Regions from separate parts of the Oceanobacillus sp. M60 genome, predicted to be linked through region 2. Evidence: riboswitches for the same ligand, from Rfam matches in the RefSeq annotation. Region 2 holds a riboswitch; the other holds the start of a gene.
The links. A riboswitch is a leader RNA that binds a small molecule or an ion and turns the genes downstream of it on or off. The one in region 2 is predicted to bind lysine.

Region 1: linked by a shared signal. The riboswitch ahead of ACW0TQ_RS13430 (Na+/H+ antiporter NhaC family protein) and the one ahead of dapA (4-hydroxy-tetrahydrodipicolinate synthase) in region 2 are both predicted to bind lysine.

The regions. Positions count from the first base shown of each region.
Region 1 covers NZ_JBSSNH010000005.1:50,146-54,564, reverse strand. Annotated here, with positions in the region: gene ACW0TQ_RS13440 (YunC family protein) at 3-311, shown strand; gene yunB (sporulation protein YunB) at 445-1,242, shown strand; lysine riboswitch at 1,306-1,481, shown strand; gene ACW0TQ_RS13430 (Na+/H+ antiporter NhaC family protein) at 1,755-3,317, shown strand; gene ACW0TQ_RS13425 (sodium-dependent transporter) at 3,535-4,419, shown strand, end outside.
Region 2 covers NZ_JBSSNH010000007.1:10,352-14,770, reverse strand. Annotated here, with positions in the region: gene ACW0TQ_RS16925 (5'-3' exonuclease) at 1-86, shown strand, start outside; gene ACW0TQ_RS16920 (PH domain-containing protein) at 386-811, shown strand; gene cysK (cysteine synthase A) at 815-1,741, shown strand; lysine riboswitch at 1,932-2,112, shown strand; gene dapA (4-hydroxy-tetrahydrodipicolinate synthase) at 2,365-3,246, shown strand; gene ACW0TQ_RS16905 (DUF819 family protein) at 3,418-4,419, shown strand, end outside.

The sequences.
Region 1 (4,419 bases), on a different contig from region 2:
TTATGATTACGGTAGAACCTCTTGAGGTGGATGGAATTATTTTTACAGCAGTGAGTGTGGAATTGCCGCAAACAACCTTATTAACAATCAGCAATGATGTAGGGTATATTATGTGTGCAGCGCTCGATGTGGATATTTTTAATGAAATACCTAAGCTGAAAGAAAGAAACGTTATCGCCGGCCGGGCAATGGGAGTAAGAACCATTGATCAATTGCTGAACGCTCCGTTGCAGAAAATAACAGATGCATCGAAGGAGCACGGCTGGGAAGTCGGGATGACAGGAAAAGAAGCATTGCTTAAAATATCATAATACATGGAAAGACACTTTTTTTGTTCTTGCAGGGGACAGAAGAAGTGTCTTTTTACATGTAAAACCAATCCATTTTCCTTTGTTCTAATTCCCTTCCATAATTGCATAAATTATTACGAAGGGGGTTGTTGCATTGAAACTTAAAAGAAGATATCGATTTCGAAAGCGAACGGGAAGAAAAAGAAGAATGCCCCCCTCTCGACGCTCCATTCTGATGCTGACGTTAATTTTATTCTTTGCAGTAGTGGGCTTTAGTTTTTATTTGATAAACGTCAAAATTGAACCGATTGTTATTGATATTGCCAAACGAAAAGCGGATGAATTTGCTACGAGAGCGATTAACTCCGCTGTATATTATGTAGAGGAATATGGATTTGAGGATATCCTGAACATTACCTATGACAATGAAGGAAATTTAGTAACATATAACCGAGATCCTGCAGTTATCAGTGAAATCAACCGGGTAGCTACTGACCGGGTAGAGGAGTATTTTGCGCATGTGAATCGGGGGGAGCAGCTTGAATTTGAGCATAATCTGCATGAGCCTTATGACTATGAGGGCGGTGCGGATGGCAGGGTACAGATTGATCCTACGCTGATTGAGATTCCTTTAGGGCAAGTAACGGGAAATTCTGTACTGGCTAATTTAGGTCCTAAAATTCCTATTAATATGGAAGTGGTTGGAGCAGTGCGGACAAATGTGGTCGAGGATAAAGAAGAATTTGGGATTAATGGAGCTTGGGTTTCCCTGTATATCAATGTAGAAGCAGATGTACAAATTATTGTGCCATTTACCTCCGAAGTTAGAACTGTACATACCGAGCTTTATTTAGATGGAGGCGCAATTATGGGAAAAGTGCCTGATTTCTATGGCGGGGATGGAAATGCTCCTGATATTGCCGTACCAAAAGATGATTTGCAGAGCGACTGAATATGTAGTATAGTACAAATTAGTTGAGAAGATATTTATAATTGAATAAAAACCTTATCAGATCGGTGAGGTAGAGGCGCAGATTAGATGAGTATCCGGCAGGAGAATGACAACGAAGATTGCTGGAGAAAGGATAGTTTGCCGAAGTATATAAAGAGGTCATGCTTTATATTGCTGGCATATTACTGAAAAAGTATTATGCTGTCATGTAATGATTTACATGGAGAACTACTGATCGAAATGGAGGATAACGTGAATTGGTGAAACAATGATAGGTTATTTTCTATCATTGTTTTTTTGCGTTTTTAAAGGGTAATTTGTATATGTTTTTACTGTGAAACAGTACTTGAGTATGATAGATATCCCTGTGTCTTACTTTCCTATTTCGAATCGGTTATATGCACGTAATTATTTCAAAAGGAACTGCAGTTTCCATTATTCATTACGCGTCGTTGACCTTATTCAAAATGCTTAAATACTCAGCTCGAAAATAAATCGTTGGAGGTCTTAACATGGAAGGTACGTTTTGGTCACTGATACCTGCAATTGTCATGCTGATATTAGTGGTGTTAACAAGAAAGGTTCTTATCTCAATAGGAACAGGGATTGTTGTAGGAGCATTATTATTAAATGATTTCCATATATGGGGAACATTAAAAGAAATATGGACGGTATTTTATACAATTTTTTATGCAGATGGAGCCTTGGAGATGGGGAATCTATTATTAATCAGTTTTCTTCTCTTTCTGGGCGTGCTTACTGCGTTTCTCCAAGCTTCTGGCGGGGCTAAAGCTTTTGGAGATTGGATGCTGCGTCGGGTGAAAACACGTACCGGTGCGGAAATCATGACTGCTGTAATTGGATTGATTATTTTTATAGATGACTATTTTAACAGCTTAGCAGTTGGACAGATTGCAAGACCTGTAACAGACAGGCAAAAAATTTCCCGGGCGAAACTGGCATATTACATTGATTCCAGTTCTGCTCCCGTTACCGTAATCGCACCTATATCAAGCTGGGGAGCCTATATTATTGGTATTTTAGGCGGGTTATTTGCAGCAAATGGAATTATAAATTTGCAGCCGATTGAAGCATTTATACAAATGATTCCATTAAACTTTTATGCGATTGCTTCGATTGTTCTGGTGTTTATTGTGGCGTATTTTCATTTTGATATCGGTCCGATGCGCACGCATGAAAAAAGAGCAAAAGAAAAGGGAGAACTGCTGGATCCAAAAAGAAATCAGGTTTCTGGGGATTTAGGTGATATTTTTGATCCGCATAAGGATGGAAAAGTATTTCATTTAATTGTTCCTATCATTGTCTTATTTATTGTTACCGTCCTTGCTATGATTGTGACAGGGATTATGGAAACAGAAGGGAGCGCATCTATCCTTGATGCCTTTGCCAATACGAATGTTAATCTTTCCTTAATTATTGGCGGTGTTGCAGCTGTTCTTACTTCTATTATTTTTCATATGCAGCAAAGAAAACCGCGCTCAGACATGGGACGTATTTTTATTGAAGGCTTTAAAACCATGATTCCTGCAATTAATATTCTCGTTCTTGCGTGGATGATTGGTTCGATTATCGGTGCTTTAGAGACTGGAAGCTATTTAGCTGGTTTAGTAAATAATTCCTCTATTTCTGCAGATTTTCTGCCGGCTATTCTGTTTATTATTGCCGGTTTAATGGCTTTGGCAACCGGGTCATCATGGGGAACTTTTGGCATTATGCTTCCGATTGCAGCGGAGGTTATGGCGAACACAGATATGGGGCTATTTTTACCTGCATTAGCGGCTGTATTAGCCGGAGCAGTGTTCGGTGATCATTGTACACCTATTTCTGATACAACAATTTTATCTGCAACCGGAGCCGGGGCGCACCATATAGACCACGTTATTACACAGCTGCCTTATGCTTTCATTGCTGCTTTTACTGCTTTGATTGGTTTCTTGGTTATTGGACTAACTCATTCTACGTGGTTAGCTTTAACTGTAACGCTTGTTCTTTTGGCTGGGATTGTCTGGATTACTCATTTCCTGATTAATAAAAATAAAAAGAAGGCATCTTAACAGAAGGCTTGGAATACATTTTAGTATTCCAAGCCTTTTATGATGTAATAAGGGTATTGCAATTAAATCCTGCTATTTCCATAATTAGATATTTGACAAAAATGTCAAAAAAGCTATAATACAAGATGAATAGTCTGAAAGTAATGATTTTTGTTATTATTCTTATTTAATGCGCTTTCATTCTGTTGTTATTCATTAAAAAAGGGGGTTATGATGGATGGAGAGTCGATCACAATGGGGAACAAGGGCGGGGTTTATTTTAGCGGCTGTCGGATCAGCAGTTGGTTTAGGAAATATATGGAGATTTCCTGCTGTTGCTTATGAAAATGGCGGCGGAGCATTTTTTATTCCTTATCTATTTGCTTTACTGACTGCGGGTATTCCAATTTTAATTATGGAATTTACCATGGGTCAAAAGTATCGGGGTTCTGCACCTTTGACATTTCGAAAAATGAATAAGAAAACAGAGTTTATTGGATGGTGGGCAGTACTTGTTGCTTTTGTTATTTCAACATATTATTCGGTAATTATTGCCTGGGCAATATCTTATTCTATCTTTTCGTTTAATCTGTCTTGGGGAGAAGATACAGAAGGATTTTTATTTGGGGAGCATCTTCAATTGGCGGAGATTCCTGGGGAAATAGGCGGATTGGTACCGGGAGTAGTTATTCCGTTAGTGATTGTTTGGCTATTGGTGCTGGGAATTTTATTCCGCGGTGTAAAAAAAGGAATCGAGGTTGCAAACCGGATTTTTATTCCTTTGCTTCTCATCGTATTTATTATTATTGTAATAAGAGCAGTCACGCTGCCAGGAGCAATGAATGGATTGAATGCCTTCTTTACACCTGATTTCAGTCAAATTTTGTCACCAAGTGTATGGATTGCAGCATATGGACAAATTTTCTTCAGCTTATCGATTGCTTTTGCAATTATGATTACGTATTCAAGTTATCTCCCTAAAAAATCTGATATTACCAATAATGCATTTATTGTTGGTTTTGGAAATTCCGGCTTTGAATTATTAGCGGGAATTGGGGTGTTTGGAATATTAGGATTTATGGCATTTTCTGCCGGTGTCAGTGTGGATGATGTCGTCGCTGGC
Region 2 (4,419 bases):
TGACATCAGCATTAGATAAGCTGGAATGGAAGCATGTAGACCGGTTACTGGCACCTATAAAGGATCAAACATCTGTATCGTTTTAATTTATCTTTAGAATAAACTGGGGTATCCTTTGTGCCTCCCCTGGGTATAGAGAATACCCCTCTTTTTGCTTTTGTCTGTACTCTCTGTTTCGGATGAGAATGTACATAACCTCTAGTATATCTTCCTTTCTATAAAGCCTGAAATTATTTTTGTTCTTTTTAGAGAACATATTGTGAGTCAGTATAAGTTTTCCTTATTGTTAAAAAAATAACAGAAACGGATTGCTGAAGTTTGGTATAAAGTCATACAAAAGCTATAATAAAAGAAGGAATATTGTTCGAATGAATGGGGGAATTGAATGTATTTTAAATCAAAGAAGGATAAATGGATGGCAATCGTTCTCTGGGCTATTGTGATTAGCGGGGTGCTCATTCCCCTATTCAGGGGCCAGGTGATCAATGTAGCGATTATGCTGCTGTTATGCGGTATATTGCTCTGGTTCTGGTTCCGCACGGGATATAAAATTGATAGAGATCGGTTAATTGTTTATTATGGCCCTATCCGGCAAACGATTTATATAGAAAATATGGAATTGATTCTTCAATCTAAGATGCCGCTAATTGCACCGGCATTATCATTGGACCGTATCCAGATTCGAAGCGGAAAATATGATCTGATAGCTATTTCGCCCAAGGATAAGCTTGCTTTTGTAGAAGAATTGGCGAAGTTAAATCCAAATATTTCAGTAGATAAACGTTTATTAAAGGATGAGGAAGGAGAATAAAAAATGAGAGTAGCGGATAATATTACAGAGCTCGTGGGAGATACTCCTATGATAACACTAAATAAACTGCAGCCTGAAAATGCTGCAAAGATATATGTGAAACTGGAAATGTTTAATCCAAGCGGCAGTGTGAAGGACCGGGCTGCAGTGCATATGATTCATATTGCTGAGCAGGAAGGACTGATAAAGGCCGGAGATACGATTATTGAGCCGACAAGCGGAAATACTGGAATCGGATTGGCCATGGCTGCCTCTGCAAAGGGATATCAGGCGATTCTGGTAATGCCGGATAATAGTACGCAGGAAAGACGAAATCTTTTGAAAGCATATGGAGCCAAAGTGGTTTTAACACCAAGCAGTGAAAAAATGCCGGGCGCTATTCAAAAAGCATTAGAATTGCAACAAGAAATACCAAACAGTTTTATTCCACAGCAATTTAAAAATATAGCAAATCCAGATGCGCATCGTAATACAACAGCACTGGAGATTTTAAATGATTTGAATCATCAATTGGATGCGTTTGTTTGTACTGCGGGTACAGGAGGAACTGTAACAGGTACAGGAGAATCGCTAAGATCTTATATTCCGGATTTGCATATTGCTGTGGTGGAGCCTAAAGGTTCTCCCGTACTATCCGGCGGAGAGCCTGGTTCGCATAAATTAGTGGGAACCAGCCCGGGTTTTGTTCCTGAAATCTTAAACACATCGGTTTATGATGAAATCATTCAAATCAATGATGAGCAGGCATTAAGTTTATTAAAAGAGCTTGCCCAAAAGGAAGGCCTGTTTGTCGGACCATCAGGAGCGGCTGCTATTTATGCAGCTACAGAAGTTGCCAAGCGCATGGAACCTGAGCAAAAGGTGGTTTGTATCGCACCTGATACCGGAGAAAGATACCTGTCTATGGATTTTCTGCAAGAGGAAGAATAGAGGGGCGGGGGAATCACCTATTTTTTTATTTTGCATAGTTTACCAGTAAAGAAACTTCATCATGTTTTTTTAACACCATGGAGGATGCGCACGCTGTAAAGCTTTTTTGGCTCTTTTGAAAAAACCTCTATTTTTCAATTGTGTTTCTCTGTTATTCTTGCTATAATACAGACAAATTCATTATTCATAGGTGAACGGTAGAGGTGCAAAAACCATTAGTAAATATGCTGAGACAGAATAGGCTGACGATGAAGCATATGGAAAGGGGAATTTGCCGAAGTATAATAAGCCTTATTCTTATTATACTGGTACTGGTATTGAATAAATCCAGTGCTGTCATATAGGAAACTATGTGGAGGGCTATCAGCTGAGAGGACATTAAGTGTTTAAGCAGCAGCGGTCTCCGTTGGTGCTTTTTATTTTGTGGAAATAATTGAAGTAATGCATGATGATAAGAGAAAAGGACCCTGAAAAAGTTGGAACAAACAATAATAACAAACAATAATACGGATTCTGCTTATCTTTATTACTTTCCACCCTCTAGTTTTTAAGGCACTTTACTTCGGTGCTATCCGTCTATTTTTCATCAAAGAATGTTGATATTATATAAAGGGTGTGTTGTTATGAATTTTGGAAAAGTGGTTACGGCGATGGTAACGCCATTTAACGAACAGCAGGAAATTGATTACGGGGCATTAGATCAGTTAATCGAGCATCTTATCGAAAATGGTTCAGACGGATTGGTGGTAGCTGGAACAACTGGAGAGTCACCGACTTTATCAGATGAAGAAAAACTGGCATTATTTTCACATACGGTACAAAAAGTAAATGGAAGAATTTCAGTAATTGCGGGCACCGGTTCTAATCAGACGAAAGGGTCTATTGCGTTATCACAAGCAGCTGAAAAAACTGGTGTGGATGCGATTATGCTTGTAACGCCTTATTATAATAAACCTTCTCAGGACGGTTTATATGAGCATTTTAAAACAGTGGCTGATTCCGTTCAGCTGCCGGTCATGCTATATAATGTGCCTGGCAGAACTTCTGTTGATCTGGCGGCAGATACCGTTATTCGTTTGGCTGCGGTTGATAATATTGTGGCGATCAAAGATGCAAGCGGCAATATGGATAAGATAACTGAAATGGCGGCCCAAACAGATGCAAGCTTTTCTGTATACAGCGGGGAAGACGCTTTGACCCTTCCGTCTCTTGCAGTTGGAGCTATAGGCATTGTTTCGGTTTCCGGGCATGTTATCGGCAATGAAATGCAGGAAATGATTGCTGCATATGAGCAGGGAGCCGTGAAAAAAGCTGCTTCCATACATCAGCGGATTCTGCCGGTCATGCAGGAAATGTTTGCAGCACCGAGTCCAGCTCCTGTAAAAGCAGCATTAAATCGCAATGGTGTCCATGTCGGCGGTGTTCGCTTGCCGCTGCTTCCATTAAATGATGAGCAGCTGCAAGCGTTAAACCATAAATTAGCGTTATTAGAGCAAGTGAAATAATCCTGTTGAAAACCTCTCTGACAATGGTTAGAGAGGTTTTTTTGATGGGGATTTTTCTGCATCATGATAGGTTAATTTCAAAAAAACACTCCACAATACCTAACAAATATTTAAAATGAAGTGGTAAAATATGATACATACAACCGAAAATAGAGAAGGGGCGGGGAGTGGATGAAAGAAACATTGATTCAAGCAGATGATAGCATTACGCTTTGGGGGATTATCATTATCTGGGCGTCTGTCAGTATTTTTTTAGAACAACGCTACAGCTGGGCTTCCAAGGTGACTGGGGCCATTATTGCATTAGTCGGGGCGATGGCTTTATCCAACTTTGGAATTATTCCCACAGAATCGCCGGTATATGATGCAGTATGGTCTGTTATTGTACCGTTAGCAATACCGCTTTTGTTATTTCACGTTAATCTTAAAAAAATATGGAAGGAAAGCAGCAGATTGTTGCTCATTTTCCTATTGAGCTCCATTGGCACAGTTGCAGGAACGATTATTGCATTTTTTACTTTACGGAATCACATACCTTTTTTAGACCAATTGAGTGGGATTTTCGGTGCTTCCTATATTGGAGGAGGCGTGAACTTTGCTGCTATGGCAGCTAAATTCGAAACCCCGGGGGAAATTATTTCTGCCGCTGTTGTTGCGGATAATTTAATGATGGCACTGCTGTTTATTATTCTAATGATGATTCCTGCACTTCATTTTATCCGTAAACGTTACCCGACGCCGCATGTGGAAGAGGTAGAAAAGAATCAATCGGATGATGATAAAACGTTGGCAGAAAGCTTCTGGAAAAGGAAAGAAGTTTCTTTGAAGGACATGGCACTTTCGATTGGAACAGCTTTTTTTTTAGTTATAGTTTCCTTAAAAATTGCCGAATTTTTTGCCGGGATTATTCCAAGTGGAGAAGAGGCTTCTTTCTTCAATAATCTGTTGAATGGAATTATCGGAGATCAGTATTTAGTATTAACGACGCTTACCTTTGTCGCTTTAGCAGTATTTCCAAATTATTTTTCCGGATTAAATGGCAGTCAGGAAATAGGAACGTATCTGATTCACATCTTTTTTGTCGTAATCGGAATACCTGCTTCTATCACGTTAATTGTTCAAACGGCACCATTATTGCTTGTTTTTGCATTTATTATTGTAGCAATCAATTTA